3 regions of the Vibrio algivorus genome follow, and region 1 is predicted to be linked to each of the others. Evidence: predicted binding sites of a transcription regulator. Region 1 holds the regulator's gene; each other region holds the start of a gene.
What was found. Region 1 encodes MetJ, which represses methionine synthesis genes. Its sites were predicted from a motif close to TTAGACNTNTANANGTCTAA; they were not measured.
Positions count from the first base shown of each region.

Region 2: the regulator MetJ is predicted to act here: its motif matches at 1,656-1,675, upstream of metE (5-methyltetrahydropteroyltriglutamate--homocysteine S-methyltransferase).
Region 3: the regulator MetJ is predicted to act here: its motif matches at 2,552-2,571, upstream of metN (methionine ABC transporter ATP-binding protein MetN).

Region 1 is NZ_BSPV01000005.1:86,189-93,757, forward strand. It holds gene priA (primosomal protein N') at 1-1,287, opposite strand, end outside; gene rpmE (50S ribosomal protein L31) at 1,561-1,779, shown strand; gene QQJ93_RS08700 (malic enzyme-like NAD(P)-binding protein) at 1,942-3,201, shown strand; gene metJ (met regulon transcriptional regulator MetJ) at 3,354-3,671, opposite strand; gene QQJ93_RS08710 (O-succinylhomoserine (thiol)-lyase) at 4,308-5,474, shown strand; gene QQJ93_RS08715 (bifunctional aspartate kinase/homoserine dehydrogenase II) at 5,475-7,569, shown strand, end outside.
Region 2 is NZ_BSPV01000009.1:544,842-552,410, forward strand. It holds gene QQJ93_RS14795 (hypothetical protein) at 1-24, shown strand, start outside; gene QQJ93_RS14800 (DUF4250 domain-containing protein) at 131-325, shown strand; gene metR (HTH-type transcriptional regulator MetR) at 415-1,326, opposite strand; gene metE (5-methyltetrahydropteroyltriglutamate--homocysteine S-methyltransferase) at 1,843-4,191, shown strand; gene QQJ93_RS14815 (hypothetical protein) at 4,257-5,060, opposite strand; gene QQJ93_RS14820 (META domain-containing protein) at 5,178-5,615, opposite strand; gene QQJ93_RS14825 (DUF1289 domain-containing protein) at 5,894-6,154, shown strand; gene QQJ93_RS14830 (SDR family oxidoreductase) at 6,177-6,908, shown strand; gene rplY (50S ribosomal protein L25) at 7,031-7,309, opposite strand; gene gntR (gluconate operon transcriptional repressor GntR) at 7,475-7,569, opposite strand, start outside.
Region 3 is NZ_BSPV01000009.1:130,025-137,593, forward strand. It holds gene metQ (methionine ABC transporter substrate-binding lipoprotein MetQ) at 1-530, opposite strand, end outside; gene QQJ93_RS12965 (methionine ABC transporter permease) at 721-1,404, opposite strand; gene metN (methionine ABC transporter ATP-binding protein MetN) at 1,394-2,428, opposite strand; gene gmhB (D-glycero-beta-D-manno-heptose 1,7-bisphosphate 7-phosphatase) at 2,705-3,268, shown strand; gene QQJ93_RS12980 (ABC transporter permease subunit) at 3,293-4,321, shown strand; gene QQJ93_RS12985 (ABC transporter permease) at 4,323-5,375, shown strand; gene QQJ93_RS12990 (extracellular solute-binding protein) at 5,444-7,291, shown strand; gene QQJ93_RS12995 (ABC transporter ATP-binding protein) at 7,474-7,569, shown strand, end outside.

The sequences.
Region 1 (7,569 bases):
TCCACGACGGTTCAAAAACAGCATCACCTGATTACCCGAATTAAGATGACGCCGCATTTGAGCGATCAAGGGTGCTGATAATCCACCTTCTAAGTATAAACCTTTGATATCGAGTACATGATGTTTGGCTGGCTGCGCATTGCCAGCACGCTTGCTTAACGATAAATAATGATATTTACCCGTTTTAGCATTATGTAACGTTTCTAATGCAGGCGTTGCGGAACCAAGCACTACTGGAAAATTTTCTTTGTGACCACGCATGACTGCCACATCACGAGCGTGATAGCGTAGAGTATCTTGTTGTTTATAAGAGGCATCATGTTCTTCATCGACAATAATGACACCGAGGTTTGCAAATGGAGTAAACAACGCAGAACGCGTACCAATAATGATACCCGCTTGTTTATCACGGGCTGAAAGCCATGCATTTAAACGTTCGGTATCATTTAAGCCCGAGTGCATGACTTCAACAGGTACATTAAAGCGGCGTTTGAAGCGGTTGATGGTCTGCGGTGTTAATCCTATCTCCGGTACTAAGACTAATGCTTGTTTACCTTGTTCAAGCACAGGTTTGATAATATTTAAATAGACTTCGGTTTTACCTGAGCCGGTTACGCCATCAATTAAAAAGCAGCCAAATCCCGGATGGTTATTTATGCTGGCGACCGCAATGGCTTGTTCTTCATTTAAGTGCGGTTTGTGTTGTTCGTTTTCTAATTGTGCTGGCCATTCCGGTTGCGTTGGTTGAGTGTGTTTTGCTTCAATCCAGCCTTTATTTTGCAGTGTTTTTAGCGTGGCGCTGCTGATGTCCTCGTCGATCATTGCTTGATGAGGAAGTGGTCCATGATCTAGCATGCGTACCACTTTGGCTTGCAGGTGAGCTCGACCAAACCCAGCCGCTAACTGGTTTTTTCCGGCTTCGGTAATGTGCCACTCTTTGAGACTAGTAAAATCAGCCGCTTTACCTTTTTTAAGTAATGATGGCAGAGCCATTGCTAGCGTATCGCCAAGTGGGTATTGATAAAACTGACTACACCAATGTAATAGTTGATAGAGTGGTTTTGGCCAGACAGGCTTGGCATCTAAGCAAGCTTTAATGGGTTTTAATTGCTCAACAGGGAAGTCAGAATGATCGACAATATCTACTACAATACCAATTAAGGTTTGGCGGCCGAAAGGTACAGAAACGCGGCCACCAATTACGGGAAATAAATAATTAGGAATAAGGTAGTCAAAGCACTTATCTAAAGGAACAGGTAGGGCAACTTGAGCAATATTTGGCTGCATAAGTAAGAAAATTGTCCTTGAGACAGTAGGGAAAGACAAACGAAAGGCTATGATAAAGCAGTCGTTATCGATATAAAACTGAAATATTGTAGAAAAAGGGAGCAAATGTGTTGATCGATGGAGACGGATTCACTATTATACTGCGCCTCTAACGATGTATATTTTTACATCATTTTTTAGTAACAACGTATGGTGTCTGACTGCTTTGATACTCGCAAGAGAAATTTAGAGTAAGAATCAGATAGCGATACGGACCAATAAAAGGTTTGTCCTATGAAAACTGGTATCCACCCAGAATACAAAGCTGTAACAGCAACTTGTTCTTGCGGTAACTCTTTTGAGTTCAATTCTACGTTAGCAAAAGAATCTATCCACCTAGACGTATGTGACAAATGTCACCCGTTCTACACTGGTAAGCAACGTATCGTTGATACAGGCGGTCGTGTTGATCGCTTCAACAAGCGTTTTGGTGCACTTAGCAGCAAAAAATAATCTTCTACTAAACTATTTTAGTGAAAGACAGAATTTGAAAGGGATGCTTCGGCATCCCTTTTTTATTGCTTGAAATTAACGGTATTGACTACCAAGTTAAGTTTTGATCCTTTAAAATCATTCTCCCCCCCTACGAAATAGAATAATTAGGAAACGTTCACTATGTCTGATGATCAGCAACAAAATGATTTTCGCCAAAAAGCATTGGATTACCACGCCCAACCTACCGCAGGTAAAATTGCCATTGCTTTAACTAAACCAGCCGATACGGCGGAAGATCTGGCTTTGGCTTATAGTCCAGGCGTTGCTGAACCGGTACGTGAAATCGCACTTAATCCTGATAATGCTTATAAATATACCGCCAAAGGCAATACGGTTGCGGTTATTTCAAATGGTACGGCTATTTTAGGTCTAGGCAATTTAGGCCCATTGGCATCAAAACCTGTTATGGAAGGTAAAGCCCTTTTATTTAAGCGTTTTGCTGGCTTAGATTCGATTGATATTCAAGTGAAGCACCGCACTATCGATGAATTTGTCGATACGGTTGCTAATATCGCTGATACTTTTGGTGGTATTAACCTAGAAGATATTAAAGCGCCAGATTGTTTTGAAATTGAGCGCCAGTTAATTGAGCGTTGTGATGTACCCGTTTTCCATGACGATCAACACGGTACGGCGATTGTTACCGCAGCAGGTATGCTAAATGCAATTGAGCTACAGGGCAAAAAATTGTCTGAGTGTAAAATTGTTTGTCTAGGCGCTGGAGCTGCAGCGGTTGCGTGTATGGAGCTATTGATCAAATGTGGCGCATTACGTGAAAAAATCTACATGTTAGATCGTAAAGGCGTTATTCATACTCGTCGTGATGATTTGAATGAATATAAGCAATTGTTCGCTAACAACACAGACATGCGTACTTTGGAAGATGTGATTGCAGGGGCTGACTTATTCTTAGGTGTTTCTGGTCCAAATTTACTCCCACCGGAAGCGCTAGCATTAATGGCTGATAAGCCTGTGGTATTTGCTTGTTCAAACCCAGACCCTGAAATTAAACCTGAATTGGCGGCAAAAGTTCGTAATGATTTAATCATGGGGACAGGTCGTAGTGACTACCCGAACCAAGTGAATAATGTTATTTGTTTCCCATTCATTTTCCGTGGTGCGTTAGATGTACGCGCGAGTGAAATTAATACCGAAATGAAATTAGCAGCAGTGGAAGCGATTCGTCAGTTAGCTAAACAAGAAGTACCAGCTGAAGTTCTAAAAGCAGCTGGTGTTGAGTCACTATCATTTGGCCCAGACTACATTATTCCAAAACCAATGGATCCACGTTTGCTTTCTGAAGTAGCAGGCGCAGTGGCTCGTGCAGCAGTAGAATCTGGTGTTGCTCGCATTGAATTGCCGGAAGAGTATAAGCGATAACGGAACTCGAATTTCGTTTCTCGTGATCCGAAAAAGCCAGAACGTTTTGATTCGTTCTGGCTTTTTATTGTGAGTAACTAAAACGTTATAGTGATTAATTAAAATGAGAAAGAATATTCGAGAAACGAGCCACGAGTATCCGAGACACGTTTTTAATCATCAAAATTCTCAAACTCAATACCCATTTCGGTCATTAAGCGTTTTACTTCTGTCGGAATATCATCTGGGCGATCTTTACGCAAATCTTCATCGGTTGGTAAAGGTTGGCCAGTATAAGCATGTAAGAATGCTTCACACAGTAGTTCACTGTTGGTCGCATGGCGCAAGTTGTTGACTTGGCGGCGTGTGCGTTCATCGGTTAATACTTTAAGAACTTTTAATGGGATAGAAACCGTGATTTTTTTAACTTGTTCACTTTTCTTTCCATGCTCTGCATATGGGCTAATGTACTCACCGTTCCAATCTGCCATCACGCACCTTCGTTGTTTAATATCTGTAATTTTAGTGGCTAAGTGCTAATTCTAGGAGCATTTACTGCCGAAAGTAAAGACATTTAGATGGCCAGAAGTCTTGACGTCCTATGTTGTGAGGGATAAAGTACCGTTATATATTGTTTCACACATGCCACTGTAAGTGGATTTGTATACTTAACCTCAGGTTTGGATGGCTTTAGTTATCCAAATTTGAGGTTACTTAGGTATATGCTCCTTACTACTTTAAAGTAGTAAATAGTTTCAGTTTTTTAAATTGAGTTTGTGCCAATAGCGCTTTGGAAAGATTTTAGTATATACCCAAGTGACTTCAAGATGCAGAATTCAGAGCTATCATCCAAGTCTTTAAACAAGAAAGATTCGTGTAGGAATGTAAGCACCTTTCAAATGAATCTGACGCAGTGTAAAGGCTTGGATGAAGCTCCCGAAGGGCAAGTTAAAACAAGCTTTATGCGGCGTTAAATTAAATAGAGATAGAATCATGATCATATTCAATTTGCCTTGCCTAAAACTTGTTTTAATCTTGCTGAAACTCGCATCTTGAAGTTACTTGGGTATAGTGGATCGAGTGTCTGTGTATATTGATTGCGATTGCAAGAGAAAAGGAATACGCCAATGAGTTCAAGAAAGCCAGCAACTGTCGCCGTTCGTACCGGTATTGAATCGGATAGCCAATATCATGCGGTGGTTCCACCTATTTATCTATCGACCAATTATGGCTTTCCGGCTTTTGGTGAAGTACCTAAGTATGACTATACTCGTTCGGGAAACCCTAATCGTGGTTTGCTTGAGCAAGCTTTATCTGAGCTTGAAGAAGGCGCTGGTGCAGTGATCACCAACTGTGGCACATCTGCACTGAATTTATGGGTTTCCGCCTTTATTGGCCCAGATGATTTGATTATCGCACCTCATGACTGTTATGGCGGTACTTACCGTTTATTTAATACTCGAGCACAAAAAGGCGACTTTAAAGTTCAGTTTGTTGACCAATCAAACCAAGCGGAATTTGATGCCGCCATCGCTAAAAAGCCAAAATTGATTTTATTAGAAACACCATCAAACCCATTGGTGCGTGTGGTTGATATTGCCAAATCTTGTGCAAAAGCTAAGCAAGTAGGCGCATTAGTGGCGGTTGATAACACCTTCTTGACACCGGTATATCAAAAACCATTAACCTTGGGTGCAGATTTTGTTATTCACTCCACGACTAAGTACATCAATGGACATTCCGATGTCATCGGTGGGGTGATTATTTCTAAAGATCCTGAGCATGTAGAAACACTTTCATGGTGGGGCAATTGCATTGGTGCAACCGGTACACCGTTTGATAGCTACATGACATTACGTGGTTTAAGAACCTTAGCGGCGCGTATGCGAGTACATGAAGAAAGTGCACAACACTTATTAGCTTACTTACAAGAGCAACCATTAGTGGGCACTATTTATCACCCGAGCTTACCCGATCACCCTGGACATGATATCGCCAAAGCGCAACAAAGTGGTTTTGGCTCAATGCTGAGTTTTGAAATTAATGGCAGCATGGAACAGTTAAAGGCCTTTGTTGGTCAATTAGAATTATTCTCTCTGGCTGAATCGTTAGGCGGAGTAGAGAGCTTGATGTGTCATCCATCATCTATGACCCATCGAGCGATGTCAGATGAAGCACAAGCAGAAGCAGGGATCTCACCTTTGCTGTTGCGTGTTTCTGTTGGATTAGAAGATAGTCAGGATTTAATCGCTGATTTAGAGCAAGCTTTCAAAAAAGCACAAGAGGTAGCGTAAATGACATCTGCTCGTCAGTTACACAAATTTGGTGGTAGTAGTCTGGCTAATCCAGAGTGCTACAAACGAGTCGCCAACATCTTAAAAGAATATTCATCTCCCGCTGATTTAGTAGTGGTATCGGCTGCCGGTAGTACTACCAACCGATTAATTGAGTGGATTAGTGCGCTAGAAAAAGATGGCCGTATTGCTCATGAAATATTGCAGGAATTACGTCAGTTCCAAATTAAGTTAATAGATGAGCTGCTGCCAGAAGAAAAAGCACAGCCGTTGCTTGAGTTAATTAATCAAGAGTTTATGGCATTGGGGGAGATCAATTTCCCAGTGACTGAAGTGATGCGAGCTAGCATTCTAGGCCATGGTGAAGTCTGGTCATCTCGTTTATTGGCCGCATTACTTTCGTACCTTGATATGGAAGCGGTGCAGCTGGATTCGCGTGATTTCTTACGAGCTGAGCGTGGTGCACAACCCGAAGTTGATCGTGGTCGTTCATTGCCTCTGCTAAAAGAAAAATTAGCTCAACACGGAAAACTACGTGTGGTGATAACAGGTTTCATGGCACGTAATGATGCAGGTGAAACCGTATTGCTTGGTCGTAATGGTTCAGACTACTCTGCCACGGTGATTGGCGCATTAGCTGAAGCCTCTCGAGTGACGATTTGGAGTGATGTGGCAGGAGTATATAGCGCAGATCCTCGTAAAGTCACTGATGCTTGTTTGCTCCCTTTGCTTCGTTTAGATGAAGCCAGTGAATTGGCCCGTTTAGCCGCGCCAGTATTACACAGCCGTACCTTGCAGCCAGTTGCGCAAAGTGCCATGGATTTAAGTCTACGTTGTAGCTACCAGCCTGAATCAGGTTCTACTCGTATTGAACGAGTATTGGCATCAGGCCGGGGCGCAAAAATCATTACTTCACTTGATGAAGTGCTACTGATTCAAATTCACTTTGGTGCAGGGCATGATTTTACGCGTTTAGAATCAGATTTAATGCGTTCGTTAACTCGAGCACAATTGCAGCCATTGGCTATGCAGTCTCAACCTGATCAAGGTTTAGTCTCTTTGGCATATACCGCTGAAATTGCTGCAAGCGCAATGACATATTTACAAGACACCGCAGTCGGCGCAGAGATTAAATTGCGTGAAGGTTATTCGATGGTCGCAGCAGTTGGTGCAGGGGTAACGATTAACCCAAATCATTGTTATGGTTTTTACCAGAAACTTAAAAATGCACCGGTTGAATTTATTTCAGAAGCCGATTCCGGTTTAAGCCTAGTGGCCATTTTGCGTAAAACCAATGTCGCTGAGCTGGTGGTTGATGTTCATTCTCAATTATTCCAAGCACAGAAACGAGTTGCGATTGCCTTATGTGGTAAAGGTAATATTGGTTCAAGTTGGTTGGAATTATTTGCTGAGCAAAAAGCCGAACTAGAAAAGCGTCGTGGAATGAGCTTTGATTTAGTTGCCGTAGTCGATAGTCAAACTTATTGGCTGGATTTGAATGGTATCGATCCTACTCAAGCGATTACTCGCTTTGAAGATGAATCCGTTGTGAATGATGGTCAAGCTTGGTTGCACACCTTAGCGCACCAAACTGATTATCATGAAGTCGTCGTAATGGATGTGACGGCTAGTGCTGAGCTAGCAAGCCAATATGAAGCTATTGCCGAGCATGGTATGCATCTTATTTGTGCCAATAAAGTTGCAGGCTCTGCTTCAACGCAAGACTACCAACGTGTGGTAAATGCCTTTGATAAAACCGGTCGACATTGGTTGTATAACGCGACGGTAGGTGCAGGCTTACCCGTTAACTATGCGATTCGAGATTTGCGCAATAGCGGTGACCAAATTACCGCAGTATCGGGTATATTCTCAGGTACTTTGTCTTGGTTATTTCAGCAGTTTGATGGCTCAGTACCTTTCACTGATTTAGTCGACTTAGCGTGGCAACAAGGTTTAACTGAACCAGACCCTCGCTCAGATCTCGATGGCTCGGATGTGATGCGTAAGTTGGTAATTGTGGCGCGTGAATCTGGGTTAGAAATAGAACCAGAAAGCGTTAAAGTCGAGTCACTGGTTCCCGATGAGCTAAAAGATC
Region 2 (7,569 bases), on a different contig from region 1:
GGCTTTGCTGGATTATTGTTTTAACTTGCCCTTTGGGCGATAGTTCTGGATCCTGTATATTGAAGTCACTTGGGTATATTGCAAACAACAACTATTCTTAGATTGTGACTTTTTCTTAAGGAGCACTCAGATGGACTTAAGCAATGTAAAACGCTGGGATAGTATTATTTTACTTGGCATTGTGAACGAAAAATTAAGATTAGAATGCGACAGCTTTGAAGAGCTAGTCACTATGTATGAAATGGATGTAGAAGACTTGGTTGGTAAGCTCGATGTGCTTGGATATCAATACGATCCATTGACTAATCAGTTTAAGGCGAGGTAGTTTTCGAGTATCGGAATCTCGTTGCTCGTGACTTGAAAAAGAACCCCCTCGAGCCACGAGAAGCGAAGCGCCCGAGCACCTAGCTACGCTTACACCATCTTTATCCCATCTAAATGATTTTGACACTGCTGTTTCGCGGTGCTAAAGAACGCCTGTAAATATCGTTTTTCTTTTTCTGAATGCCTAGTGGCAGCAAATAAGCGTCGCCATAAGCCCTTACCTAGGGGCTTACTCGTAATAAGTCCCTGTCGTGAAAACTCACTGATTGCCCAGTTTGGCAAAGCTGCTACGCCTAATCCTGCCGACACCATTTGTACCAACATTAAAGTATTATCTGCTTGTTTCCACTTAGCTGGTTCAACCCCAGCAGGTTGCAAGAAATGTTTCACGACATCTAAGCGCTGCTTTTGTACAGGGTAGGAAAGCATTGTTATCGCTGCAAGATCTTCGGGTTCGATGAATTTTTTATTTGCTAATGGATGATTGGTGGCTGTGATTAAACGCATTTCAAAATCAAATAATGGTTCATAATGTACTTCTGATCGCGGTTGAATATCGGATGTGATCACTAAATCGAGCTCACCTGCTACCAATGCGGGTAAAGGTTCAAAGCCAAAGCCTGATGAAAAATCGAGCGTGACACTCGGCCATGCGATCTGATATTCCTTTAATGCTGGCATGAGCCATTGAAAACAAGAGTGGCACTCGATTGCCATGTGTAAACGGCCATGCACATCTTCTTTTAAGCTTGCGATATCATTTTCCGCCCGAGCAATTTTCGGTAACACGTCATCGGCCACTTTTAAAATAATCGCGCCTTCTGAGGTAAATTTAATCGGGCGAGTTTTACGTAGAAATAATTTGCCACCAATACGAGATTCAAGATCTTTTAACTGATGAGAGAGGGCTGACTGAGTTAAGTGCAATGCAGTTGCAGTTGCAGTTAAAGATCCAGTATCACGCAAGACTGACAATGTCCGTAAATGCTTTATTTCTATCATTACTTACCCTCATGATGGAAAACTTTCCTTTATACCCAAGTAACCTCAAGATGCGAGTTTCAGCAAGATTAAAACAAGTTTTAGGCAAGGCAAATTGAATATGATCATAGATTCTATCTCTGTTCAATTTAACGCAGCATAAAGCTTGTTTTAACTTGCCCTTTGGGAGCTTCATCCAGCCCTTAGCCAGTGTCAGATTTAATTGAAAGGTGTTTACATTCCGCATAAATCTTCCTCGTCTAAGAACTTGGATGATAGCTCTGAATTCTGCATCTTGAAGTCACTTGGGTATAAAATTACTAATAAAACTACTCCTTTATTTTGTGATTGTAAACGTCTAGATGGCTACTTTTTGTTATAAGTTGAAATTAATTCATAATGATTGTGAATGAATAGACATTGCTCATGTTACTGCAAAGGTTGATGATTTAGCCATCTAGACAGATAAATGTAGTGATAATGCTTTACTACAACAATTTGAATTACGCGCTTAAAAAATCATAAGGCAGGGAAAGTATGACAACACAAAATAAAACCATTACTCATATTTTAGGCTACCCACGTATTGGTGAGAAACGTGAGCTGAAATTTGCTCAAGAGCAGTACTGGAAAGGTGAAATTGATCAAAATACATTAAAAGCAGTAGGCAACGAGTTGCGTCAACGTCATTGGAATGACCAAACTGCTAGCGGTTTAAGTTATGTAGCGGCAGGTGATTTTGCTTGGTATGACCATGTACTGACAACGAGTCTTCTTCTTGGGCACGTGCCAGCAAGGCATTCAAATGGTGGATTCCCAGATTTGGATACCTTATTTAAAGTGGCGCGTGGTCAATCGGCTAATAGCGAAGCTTCAAGTTGTGGTTGTGGGTCTTCTCATGAAGAGAGTGCAGGCGCAGCAGCATCCGATATGACCAAATGGTTTAATACTAACTATCACTACATTGTGCCGGAATTCAGTCAAGACGATAACTTCCAAGTGAGTTGGCCACAATTATTTGATGAAGTGAACCAAGCTATTCAAGCTGGACATAATGTGAAACCGGTTTTATTAGGCCCACTTAGTTACTTGTATTTAGGTAAAGAAGTGAATGAAGAAGAAGTTGAAAATGGCTTTAACCGTTTATACCTATTAGCTCGAATTCTTCCTGCTTATCAAGCAATTCTTTCAAAATTAAAAGCGCTCGGCGTTGAATGGGTACAAATTGATGAGCCTATTTTAAGTCTAGAATTAGAAGACAAATGGTCTAGTGCGTTCAAACTGGCGTATCAAATCCTACAAGGCGAAGTGAAGCTATTACTGACTACCTACTTTGATTCAGTGGAAGATAATTTGGCGAAAATTGTTGAGCTACCTGTTGATGGTTTGCACATTGATTTATCGGCCTCACCAGAGCAACTTGAAGCGGTTAATAACGTGATCCCACAAGATTGGGTACTATCAGTTGGGGTTATTAATGGCCGCAACGTTTGGCGTGCAGATCTTGAATCTTGGCTGACAAAATTACAGCCAGTCAAAGCTCAGCGCGGTGATAAGCTGTGGGTAGCAAGTTCATGCTCTTTATTGCATAGCCCAATTGATTTAGAACTTGAAATTGAATTATCAGAAGAAGTGAAAAGTTGGTTTGCGTTCGCGAAACAAAAACTCAATGAAGTGAGCTTATTAGGTGCAGCACTAGATGGTAATAGTCATGCGGTTGCAGCATGTTCTAGTTATAGCGAACCAATTAAAGCCCGTTTAAGTGCCGAACATGTAAATAAACCTCAAGTACAGCAGCGACTAAACTCATTAACTCAAGCGCTTGTTGAACGCAGTGCCGTTTATTCAGAAAGAGCACATCATCAAGCGGAAGTATTAGGTTTACCTTTATTGCCGACCACGACGATTGGTTCATTTCCTCAAACTGCAGAAATTCGTCAACAGCGTAGTGCATTCCGCACGGGTAAGCTAAGTGAAGCAGATTATGAGCAAGCATTAAAAGGTCATATTCAAGATGCTGTGAAGCGTCAGGAAGCTCTTGATTTAGACGTTCTTGTACATGGTGAAGCGGAACGTAATGACATGGTGGAATATTTTGCTGAAAACTTATCTGGCTTTCAGGTAACTCGTTTTGGTTGGGTGCAAAGTTATGGATCGCGTTGTGTGAAACCTGCGATTGTGGTGGCAGATATTGAACGTGAAAAGCCGATGACGGTAGATTGGTCGGTGTATGCACAATCGCTAACTTCAAAGCAGATGAAAGGCATGTTAACTGGGCCGGTGACAATATTATGTTGGACCTTCCCACGTGAAGACATTACGCGTAAACAAATCGCTCAGCAGCTTGCGTTTGCATTACGTGATGAAGTGGATGATTTACAAAATGCTGGCATTAATATTATTCAAATTGATGAACCAGCTATTCGTGAAGGGTTACCATTGAAAAAACGTGACCATAAAGCGTATTTAGAATGGGCGGTGGACGCGTTTAAGTTATCGGCAGCCAGTGCGAAGCCTGAAACTCAGATCCATACTCACATGTGTTATAGCGAATTTAACGAGATCATTGATTCGGTAGCCGCGCTCGATGCAGATGTTATCACGATTGAAACTTCGCGCTCCAATATGGAATTATTAAAAGCATTCGAAGAGTTTAATTACCCAAATGAAATTGGACCGGGTGTGTATGACATTCACTCACCAAACATTCCGACGCAAGAGTGGATTATTGGACTACTTGAAACTGCGTCTAAGAAAATTCCAGTGGAGCGTTTGTGGGTTAACCCGGATTGTGGTCTAAAGACTCGTAATTGGGCTGAAACGGAAGCCTCATTGCACAATATGGTGGAAGCTGCGAAAACGTTACGTAAGCGTTTTCAAGCTTAAGTTATAGTCAAGTAACTTCAAAACATCAGTTGCAACAAGAATAAAACCAGCCGCGTGCTGGTTTTTTATTGGGTAACGCAAATGACATTGAAATAGTCACTCGGGTCATGATCTCGAGTAGTAATTTGGTTTTGAATACGTGTGACCGTTCTATTTGGATCTAACCAAAACTGCGATTTCACGGCATACTTCATCATAAATTCCATATTCGACAACATATAATTGTAATCACGAGCACTGGCAATCTTACTATTAGATTCTCGGCATACTGCTTGGGCTTGGGTAAAGGTAAAGCTCCCAATATAGGTTTTGTTATACCGAGTGGTTTTGCCTTGGTAGTTGTCATCATAAATAGGCAGTAGTGCCGTCGAGCCGCCGATAGAAAATACCGGCAACATATAAGGCATGACTATAGTCTCAGTTTGTTCTAGTTTTTCATCATTACCCTCATCAGATGAAGAAAAAGAAATCGTGTCAGAAGTTTGTGATTTGGTATAAAACTTGAGTAATGCATCGCGATAGCCGCGGCGGTTTAATTCAGATAAGGCGAGCTGTGCGTTTTCAAGTGATACCGGACCAACCATCATACGATACCCATAATTATATGGTTGGGCGGCAATGGGATAATCAAGCTTGCTTTGTATTTCACCTTTTATATTAAGGTAAGACTGGAAGCTGGAAGCAAAAAGGTATTGAACAAAATATTGTGTTGAAGGGGTGATGTTATCTAAGTTAGTTGAGTTATATGGCTGTAGGTCGCAGTCTTCCGAGACTAAATATTCATTACCAATTGTTGATTGAGTGATTTGGCATGCTTGAGAAAGAAAGGGCAGTGATGATAATAAAATCCCCAAACAATATTTAAACACAGTCGAACTCCATTCTACCTATTCCACTAATTAGTTATGCTACAACGGCTCTGCATGAAGTTCGACTAATTTTAAATAAATATACCCAAGTCACTTGGGTATAAAGCTTAGATGGGATCAATATACCCAATCTTTCAGAGTGTAAGTCAGCTTGTGCTGGTCATTAGAAAGGGTCATAGTTTCTTTGCCCAGATCAATTTTGCTCCACGCTGATAATGTGCTTGCAACGGCACGTTCAATATTCATCGCTTCGCCTTGACACATTTTCATTGTCATCGCCATTTTTTCAATACGGAATTCACCTGTTTTTGGGTTGATTTCAGCTTGTCCATGGAAACCATTACAGCCTGCATTACCGTGGGAATTCATCGCTTCACCGATTTCAAGATCAGGCCTACTATCATTATGGGCTTCTGGTATTTCTTTGCCATCAACTTCTGTTAATACCCAACGATGATGCTGTAGGTCGGCAGGGGTTACAAAATCAGCTTTATCGGTTGAAGAACAAGCGGCCAGTAATACAGGAACACTTAATACTGTGATCAGCTTTTTCATTGGTCTCTCTCCATATAGGTAGACTATGCTTTACATCAATAAGGTTAATTAAAGCATTTATATTTCTGTAGATTAGCAAATTATTGTTAGCGGAGCATTATATTTGCTTGAAAGGTATTACATTTCTTAAAAATCTTGCTTGTTCTAAAGACTTGGATGATAGTTTTGAATCATGTATTTTGAGATTACTTGGGTATATTGACGAACTGATTAATTTATAAAAAGAATGCAACGTCACATACAATTGCCAATGTATTTAGGAATATGAAGGAGGGCACATGGAACAATTAGAGTTTTTTTCAGTGCCGAGCCCGTGTGTTGGCGTTTGTACCGTCGATGAAAAAGGATATTGTCAAGGCTGTATGAGAAAGCGTGAAGAGCGTTTTAACTGGCTTAATTTCACTCCCGCTCAGCAAAGACATATCATTAAATTATGCAAGCAGCGCTACTATCGTAAACGCTTAGCCCAACGTAATGTTATTCCAGTTACCCAAGTCGATAATGAAGAAGATTTACCGCCTCAAGGTAACTTATTTTGACAAGATGATTTACAAGGAATGTATGGATAAAGTTGTATTAGTAACAGGTGGGGGCCGAGGTATTGGTGCCGCAACTTCAATATTGTTAGGTCAACAAGGTTACTTGGTATGTGTCAATTACCGTAAGGATCGTATTAGTGCTGAAAGGATTGTTTCCGAAATTCAAGCACAAGGTGGCGAAGCTTTAGCGGTTCAAGCTGATGTCGCTGTAGAAGAACAGGTGACAGCGATGTTTGATTTGATAGCGAATACTTTTGGCCATGTGACTCATTTGGTGAATAACGCGGGTATTCTTTTTACTCAATCAAAATTATCTGACATTAGTGTTGAGCGCTTTGAGCGAGTATTACAAACTAACGTCATTGGCTGCTTTTTATGTTGTAAAGAAGCGCTTAAGAATATGCCGGAGTCTGGAGCCATTGTGAATGTGTCTTCTGCTGCATCCAGAACAGGCGCTCCGAATGAGTATGTTGATTATGCCGCTTCAAAAGGAGCGATGGACAGTTTAACTAAAGGACTGTCTCTTGAAGTTGCCACTAGAGGGATTCGGGTTAATAGTGTCCGACCGGGTTGTATTTATACAGAGATGCACAAAGATGGTGGAGAGCCAAATCGAGTAAATCGTCTTGCTAGCAAAATTCCATTACAGCGTGGTGGTACAGCAGAAGAAGTTGCACAATCTATTGCTTGGTTGTTATCTGATGAAGCATCGTTTGTGACTGGAAGCTTTATTGATATCGCAGGTGGGTTATAAAAAGGCGAAAGCCCGAAAGTTGGTAGCAATCGGGCTTTCTAATTTTTATTGATTTTCGAGTGGTAAATTCGAATTCAATGGTATGCAAAAGGTGGATTCATCGAATCAAAGACTGGTAGGTCTTAAACGCGGATGAAGTCCATGTGCTCAACTTTTGGCTTAAACGCGTGACGTTGAACGTCTTGCGGTTTAACTTTAAGTTCTTTGCCATCAACTACTAGAGTGATGCCTTCGTAGAACTCAGGCTTGTCCATTTGGTTGATAACTTCATCGTGGTTTAGAGCGATAGAAACAGGTGCTGCTTCTCCACCGTAAACGATTGCTGGGAATTGGCCAGCGTGACGTAGGCGGCGGCTCGCACCCTTACCTAGTTCAGTACGTACTACTGCTTCAAATTTCATAGTATTTACTCTCAAATTAGTAAATTAAAAGATGTTTAATCACGTAGCGACCTAGTGATTAAGCGTTGTTTCAAGCTTGATAAAATTATTAAGCATTGAAACGAGCGCGGATACTACCATTCAACAAGATATTCAGCAATAAAAATCCGTTGAATGAGTGTAGATTTATACGCTATCTCGTAACTCGATATTAAAACCCAAATCAATGATGGGCTTAGTTACCGGGTGCCCCGCTAATCGAAGCAGTATTTGCTCAGCAG
Region 3 (7,569 bases), on a different contig from region 1:
TCAACAAAATCCAATTTCTTTGGGTTCTCTACAATATCAAGAGGCGTAGCTTCAAGGCCTGCATCAGCAGTGAGTTTAATTAAGCCTTTCTCTTGTAGAAGTAATAATGCACGACCTTCGTTAGTTGGATCATTTGGAATTGCAATGCTATCGCCTTTTTTCAGCTCATCAAGTGATTTGATTTTTTTCGAGTAACCTGCAATTGGGTAAACGAAAGTATTTCCAACAGGTTTAATTTTGTAGCCACGATCTTTGATTTGCTTGTCAAGGTATGGCAAGTGTTGGAATGCGTTTAGATCAATTGAACCATCATCTAAAGCGGCATTAGGAATGATGTAATCAGAGAAGATTGTGAGCTTCACATCTAGGTTGTATTTTTCTTTGGCAACTTTTGCTGCTACTTCTGCAACTTGTGCTTCAGGGCCAGCAATAACACCTACGTTGATAGTATTATCGGCTGCATTTGCTGCGCCAGTTAAAAGTAGTGAAGTTGCAACTGCAGCTGCGCTAAATAGGCTTTTCAATTTCATATACTAATCTCCATGTATAAAAATGCATTCTTTATGACTATATCCTTCGTACTTGAAGCTACAGCTTTGTTGACGGTGTTCATTCGGCCCAATCAAATAGGTAAACTATGCTTATGGGGTCTCATTCACTTGTCGCCTCACTGCAGCTCCAATTATTTTGGATATGATGAGTTGGGTCTATTTCTTATAATTAACGATGATCCACTCGGTTGGCGATTCGGTCACCGACCATTTGAATAATTTGTACCACGACAACTAATAACACTACAGTGATGAACATGATGTCAGGCTGATAGCGTTGATAACCATAACGCATTGCCACATCACCTAGGCCACCACCGCCAACGGTTCCTGCCATTGCAGAATAGCTTACTAAGGTCACTAAGGTGATAGTAACGGTGTTAACAATTGAAGGTAAAGCTTCTGGTAACAATACTTTGCGGATAATCTGCATTGGGCTTGCACCCATAGATTGAGCCGCTTCAATTAGGCCGCTTGGCACTTCAACCAATGCACTTTCCACTAAACGTGCAATAAAAGGAATTGCGCCAACAGTGAGTGGGACAATGGCGGCGGTTGTGCCAATAAACTTACCAATTAAAAAGGTAGTAAATGGAATAATGGCAACCATTAATACTAAGAAGGGGACAGAGCGACCAATATTGACGATGGCACCAAGTATCATGTTCACAGTGCGGTTTTCAATTAATCCGCCTTTTTTAGTGATATGTAGAATTACGCCCATTGGAATACCAATGATAAAGCCGATTAACCCGGCAACGCCTACCATGTACAGAGTTTCCCAAGTTGCGCCCCAAATTAGACGAAAAGTACGATGATCGTAGTACCAATCCATGATCTGATCATAAAACATAGCCAAGCACCTCGACTTTAATATTGTGTTCCTTTAAGAAGGTAAGTGATTGCTCTACTTGAGTTTTATCGCCAAAGAACTCTGCAACCATTAATCCAAAGCGTACGCCTCCAGCGTAATCAATATCGGAGTTTAAAATGCTGACATCGACATTAAACTTACGGGATAGTTGACTGATCACTGGTGCATCAATCGTTGAGCCAGTAAATTCAAGGCGTACTAGAGGAATTGAGCCTTCCACTTGAGTCGTTTGTAAGCGAGCTTTGTAATCTTCAGGAATGGATAAGTCTAAGGTAGAGCGAATAAACTCTTGTGCCAGTTCTGTTTTAGGGTGAGCAAAAATATCACTTACTAGACCTTGCTCAACTAAGCGGCCACCACCGATGATGGCGACTTTGTCACAAATATTCTTCACTACATCCATTTCATGAGTAATGATTAGAATCGTTAGGTTAAGTTGCTGATTGATGGTTTTGAGCAACTCTAAAATAGACTTAGTAGTTGCTGGATCTAGCGCACTAGTCGCTTCATCACACAGTAGAACCTTAGGTTTTGAGGCTAATGCACGGGCAATTGCAACACGTTGTTTCTGACCACCACTTAAATTAGCTGGGTAGGTATCACGTTTATCGGCAAGACCGACTAAATCCAATAGTTCGGTGACACGTTGCTCTATTTCGCTTGCTGGGGTTTTAGCCAGCTCTAAAGGTAGCGCAATATTATCGAAAACAGTGCGAGAAGACAGTAGATTAAAATGTTGGAAAATCATGCCGATATTACGGCGAGCTTGGCCTAATTCTTTAGAAGAAAGTTTAGTGAGGTCTAAGCCATCAACTAAAACTGAGCCAGACGTTGGGGCTTCTAACATATTAACACAGCGAATAAGGGTACTCTTACCGGCACCAGATGAGCCGATGACACCAAAGACTTCCCCTTGAGGGATATGAAGATTAATGTCTACCAGTGCAGGAATTTCCTTGCTGCCTTGATAGAACACTTTGTTGACTTGATTAATTTCAATCATTTAACAACCTGACTTGGTAATATATTCTACTTTCAATAAATCCAAATTTTAGTGAAAGCGCGCATTGTGACTGCGATTTAGTAGACGATGCTATGGTTTTCGCCATCTCAAGTCAATAGATATTTTTACGTCTAGACGTCCAAAAGGGTAATTCAGACTATTCTTATTAATCTAATGAAGAACTAAGCAAAGCATGCAATAATTATTAATTCATATTTTACTGAATACTTTTGTTTTCTATCTGCAAAATCAGCCTTAAAAAGAGAGAGTGTTATTTTGTCTAAACCTGCCGTTTTTATTGATCGTGATGGTGTCATTAATGTCGACCATGGTTATGTAAGTAAAGTGGATGATTTTGAGTACATTGACGGTGTGTTTGAGGCGACCAAAGCACTGAAAGATTTAGGCTACCATCTGGTTCTTGTGACCAATCAATCGGGCATTGCTCGTGGTTATTATTCTGAGAAAGAATTTTTAACGCTAACTGAATGGATGGATTGGAATTTCGTTGATCAAGGTGTTGAGTTTGATGGCTTGTACTATTGCCCGCATCATCCTGAAGGCTCAGTAGAAAAATATGCGCAAGTTTGTGATTGCCGTAAGCCTGCACCTGGTATGTTTATTTCTGCACAAGAAGAGTTAGATATTGATATGTCACGCTCAGTAATGATTGGTGATAAATCTGATGATATGAAAGCCGCTATTGCCGCAGGGGTAACCACTAAAATTTTAGTGCGTAGCGGTAAAGAAGTGACCGATGAAGCGCAATCTTTAGCGAGTGTTGTGCTCGATAGCATTAAAGATGTGCCTAAGTATTTAGCTGAAAATATATCTAAGTGATGAATTGATGACAGGCTGGATAGGATGCTAGCGTATATTTTTAGAAGACTCTTATTGGTCATTCCTACCTTTATTGGTATTACCTTACTGATTTTTACGTTAACTCGTTTTGTTCCCGGTGGGCCGGTAGAGCGTATGCTGCTTAGCTTACAGATGCAGCAAGGAGAAGTCGCGACATCTAGTAGTGTGACTCATGGCGGTAATAATGCGTTATCTGATGATCAAATTGCTGAACTTAATGAATTTTATGGTTTAGATAAGCCGATTCCAGAAGCCTATTGGTTATGGTTGAAAAAATTGGTTCAATTTGATTTAGGTGAATCTACACGCTATTACGAACCTGTCACCGATATGATTGCCGAACGTCTACCTGTGTCATTATTTTATGGTGGGATGACGTTTTTAATTAGTTACCTTATTTCCATTCCTCTTGGTTACATGAAAGCACTGCGCCATGGCAGTGTGATAGATGCCTCTAGTTCTATCTTTATTTTTGTCGGTTTTGCGCTGCCCGGTTATGTGATCGGGGTACTATTGCTGAGCTTATTTAGCTTTCATTTAGAATGGTTTCCGATGGGCGGTTTTGTCAGTGATGACTTTGAATATTTTACTCTGCCGGAGCAAATCAAAGATGTGCTTTGGCATGCAGTGTTGCCGCTATTTTGTTATTTGATTGGTGATTTTGCCCTGTTGACCATGACCATGAAAAATAACTTAATGGAAAATTTAGCAGCTGATTATGTTCGAACGGCTATTGCGAAAGGGTTGCCATTTAAACTGGCGGTAAGACGCCATGCTCTACGTAATAGCTTAATTCCGGTCGCCAGTTCATTTGGTAATTCTCTGATGTTCTTTATGACTGGATCGTTTTTGATTGAAGTGATTTTCAATATTAATGGCATAGGTTTATTAGGCTATGAATCAATTATGGAGCGAGACTATCCTGTGGTGATGGGACTATTTGCCATTAATGCGCTGATGTTGCTGATTGGAAATATTTTGTCGGATATTTGCGTGGCCCTAGTTGATCCTCGTATTAAGTTTGGAGCCTAATATGAGATTAGCTTTTATTTCTAACCCGTTAACTCAAAAGAAAATAAAACGCTTTAAAGCGATCAAGCGTGGTTATTGGTCACTGATGATCTTAACGTTTTTATTTGTGATCGCGTTATTGGCAGAGTTACTAGTTAATAGCCGGGCCATTGTGGTGAAGTATCAAGAGCAATGGTATTTCCCAACTTACGCGGATGTAATTTCCGGTAGTACCTTTGATCTTGGTTATCAGGCTGAAACTAATTATCGCCAACTGCAAAAAGTGATAACCGACAAAGATCCGCAAGGCTTGGTGATTATGCCGCTGGTGCCTTGGAATCCTTATGAACAAGATTTTGATAGCAACTTTCCTCCCGCAGGGCCAAGCATGGCAAGCAAACACTATTTAGGAACCGATACTATAGGACGAGATATTCTCGCTCGTCTGCTATATGGTTTTAGAATTGCCATGGGCTTTGCGCTGCTAACCATGGCGATTTCGTATGCGATTGGCGTAACCGTTGGTTGTGTGATGGGCTTTTGGGGTGGAAAGTTTGACCTTTTCTTTCAACGGTTTATCGAGATTTGGTCAATGGTACCGTTTTTGTATGTGATTATGATCTTAGTCTCCATTATGCAACCCAGCTTTATGCTATTTACCTTTATCAATGTATTGTTTGGTTGGATGGGCATGACTTGGTACATGCGGACCATGACGTATAAAGAAAAAGCGCGTGAATATACGTTGGCAGCAAAAGCATTAGGTGCGTCAAATTGGAGAATTTTATTTCATCATATTTTGCCTAATACTATGGTGATGATAGTTACCTTGGCACCTTTTACCATTGTCGCCAATATTACCGCATTAACCGCACTAGATTATCTAGGGTTAGGCTTGATGCCGCCGACCCCGAGTTGGGGGGAATTACTACAGCAAGGTAAGTCCAATCTCGATGCACCATGGATTGCTATTTCTGTGGTGACGGCAATTGTATCTGTGTTAATTATGGTGACATTTATTGGTGAAGCGATTCGTGAAGCCTTTGATCCCAAACGCTTTACCAAATATGTTTAACTATACCCAAGTTACTTGGGTATATACTCAAGTTACTTGGGTATTAAATAAATGTTTAAGGAAAGACAATGATAAAACCGACTAAATTACGCTCATTATGGTTGTGTGGAATATCATTAAGTGTGGCGTTTTCCAGTGGTTTCTCTCATGCTGCTCAATTGCCAGATAACTTAGATTGGCAGACTAATAATAACGATCCTATTTTTGCCTCACCAGAAGCTAAGTTCGGTGGTATTTATCACACCTACATGGCGAGCTTTCCTCAAACCTTCCGTACCGTCGGCCCAGATGCTAATGGTACCTTTGCCGCTTGGACTCGATCCACGATGGCATTGCTGGATAGGCACCCTAATACAGATAATTGGCTCCCATCGATTGCCACTTCTTGGGCATTTTCCGATGATCATAAAACGGTGTATTTTAAGCTAGATCCAAAAGCGAAATGGAACGATGGCAAACCAGTTACCGCAAAAGATTTCACCTTTATACTCAAAATGATGCGCTCTAAAGATATCGTTGCGCCTTGGTATAATGACTTTTACACCAAAGAAGTTAGTGATGTGATTGCCTATGATGATCACACCATTGCGGTAGTTTCAGGTAAACCAAGAAATCCCGATGAGTTGATGGATTATGTTAATTTGTCACCAATTCCAGCTCATTTTTATGCTAATCCTCGTAAAGATGATAATGGCGATGGTATTGATGATGATTTTGTTCGTCGGTATAACTTTAAGCCGGAGCCAACCGTAGGTCCGTATTACATCAGTGATATTGATAAAGGCAAAGCGGTTAGTTTTAAGCATGTGAAAGACTGGTGGGGCTATAGTAATAAGTACTATCAACATCGTTTTAATGTTGAAAAAATCAGTATTAAAGTGATTCGAGATCCAGATATTGCGTTTAAATATTTTGAAAAAGGTCAGTTAGACTCATTTGCTTTAGTTCGCCCTACGCTTTGGCATGATAAAGCGGTAGGGGAAAACTACGACAAAGGTTATATCCATAAAGCGTGGGCGTTTAACCAAGCGCCAGTAGGGGCTGGAGGTATTTGGTTGAATACCGCGATGCCAATGTTAGATGATATTAATGTACGCCAAGGGTTAATGCATGCAATGGATTATGACGGCATGCTAGATAAAATTCTGCGTAATGATTATGTTCGTAAAAATAACCCAATGGGTAGTGGACATGGCGAGTATGATCAGCCAGGTATTACTGCGCCAAAATTTGATCCTAAACTAGCGGCTTCTTTCTTTGAAAAAGCAGGCTTTGCCCAAATTGGCCCAGATGGCATCCGCCAAAATGATAAGGGTCAGAGACTTAGTTTTGCTGTAACTTATGCGACGCCGGCGCATACTCCGCGCATTGCATATTTACGTGAGCAGGCCAAATTGGCCGGTTTGGACTTAACGCTTAATCTGATCGATGGTTCTAGCATGTTTAAGTATGTGCTTGAGAAAAAACATCAACTGTCATTTCATGACATGTCAGCTTCACGTATTCCGGTGTACTGGCAGTATTTCTCTTCTGAATTTGCTAATAAACCGCAAAATAATAACTTCACCAACTACAGCTCACCTGAGTTAGATAAGTTAATTGAGTCCTATCGTAATGAATTTGATTTGTCTGAAAAACATCAGTTATCTCGTCAAATTCAACAGAAAATTGATGACGCTAAGGTGGTGATCCCAGGTTACAGCGTTCCTTATGCACGTGAGGGGTATTGGCGTTGGATGAAGTTACCAAAAGAACTGGCGACCAAACAAACCGAGGCGCTATTCTACCCTTCAGGTTTTATCGGTAGTTTAGGTACTTTCTGGATCGATCAAGAGGCGAAAAAAGAAACCAAAGACGCGATGGGTTCAGGTAAAGCGTTTGAGCCAGTAACGATTGTTGATGAGAAATATAGGTAGATAAGAGGTGCAGGGATTCTAGTTGTATACCCTAGAGAACCGAAGGTGGTTTCGTAACTAGAATCTCGGGCGTTTCACTTCTCGTTTATCGATAAGTTGCTTGGATATTATCTTTTTCTAGTAACGATTAGCGAAGCGGCCGAGCGACGAGAATCGAACAGAGTTTAACAAGTGGAATTATAATGCCCCAAACTTCAGTTTTAACCATTACCGATTTATGCACTGAATTTGAAACTGATAATGGTCAAGTTCGTGTGCTTGATGGTGTGACCTTCCAT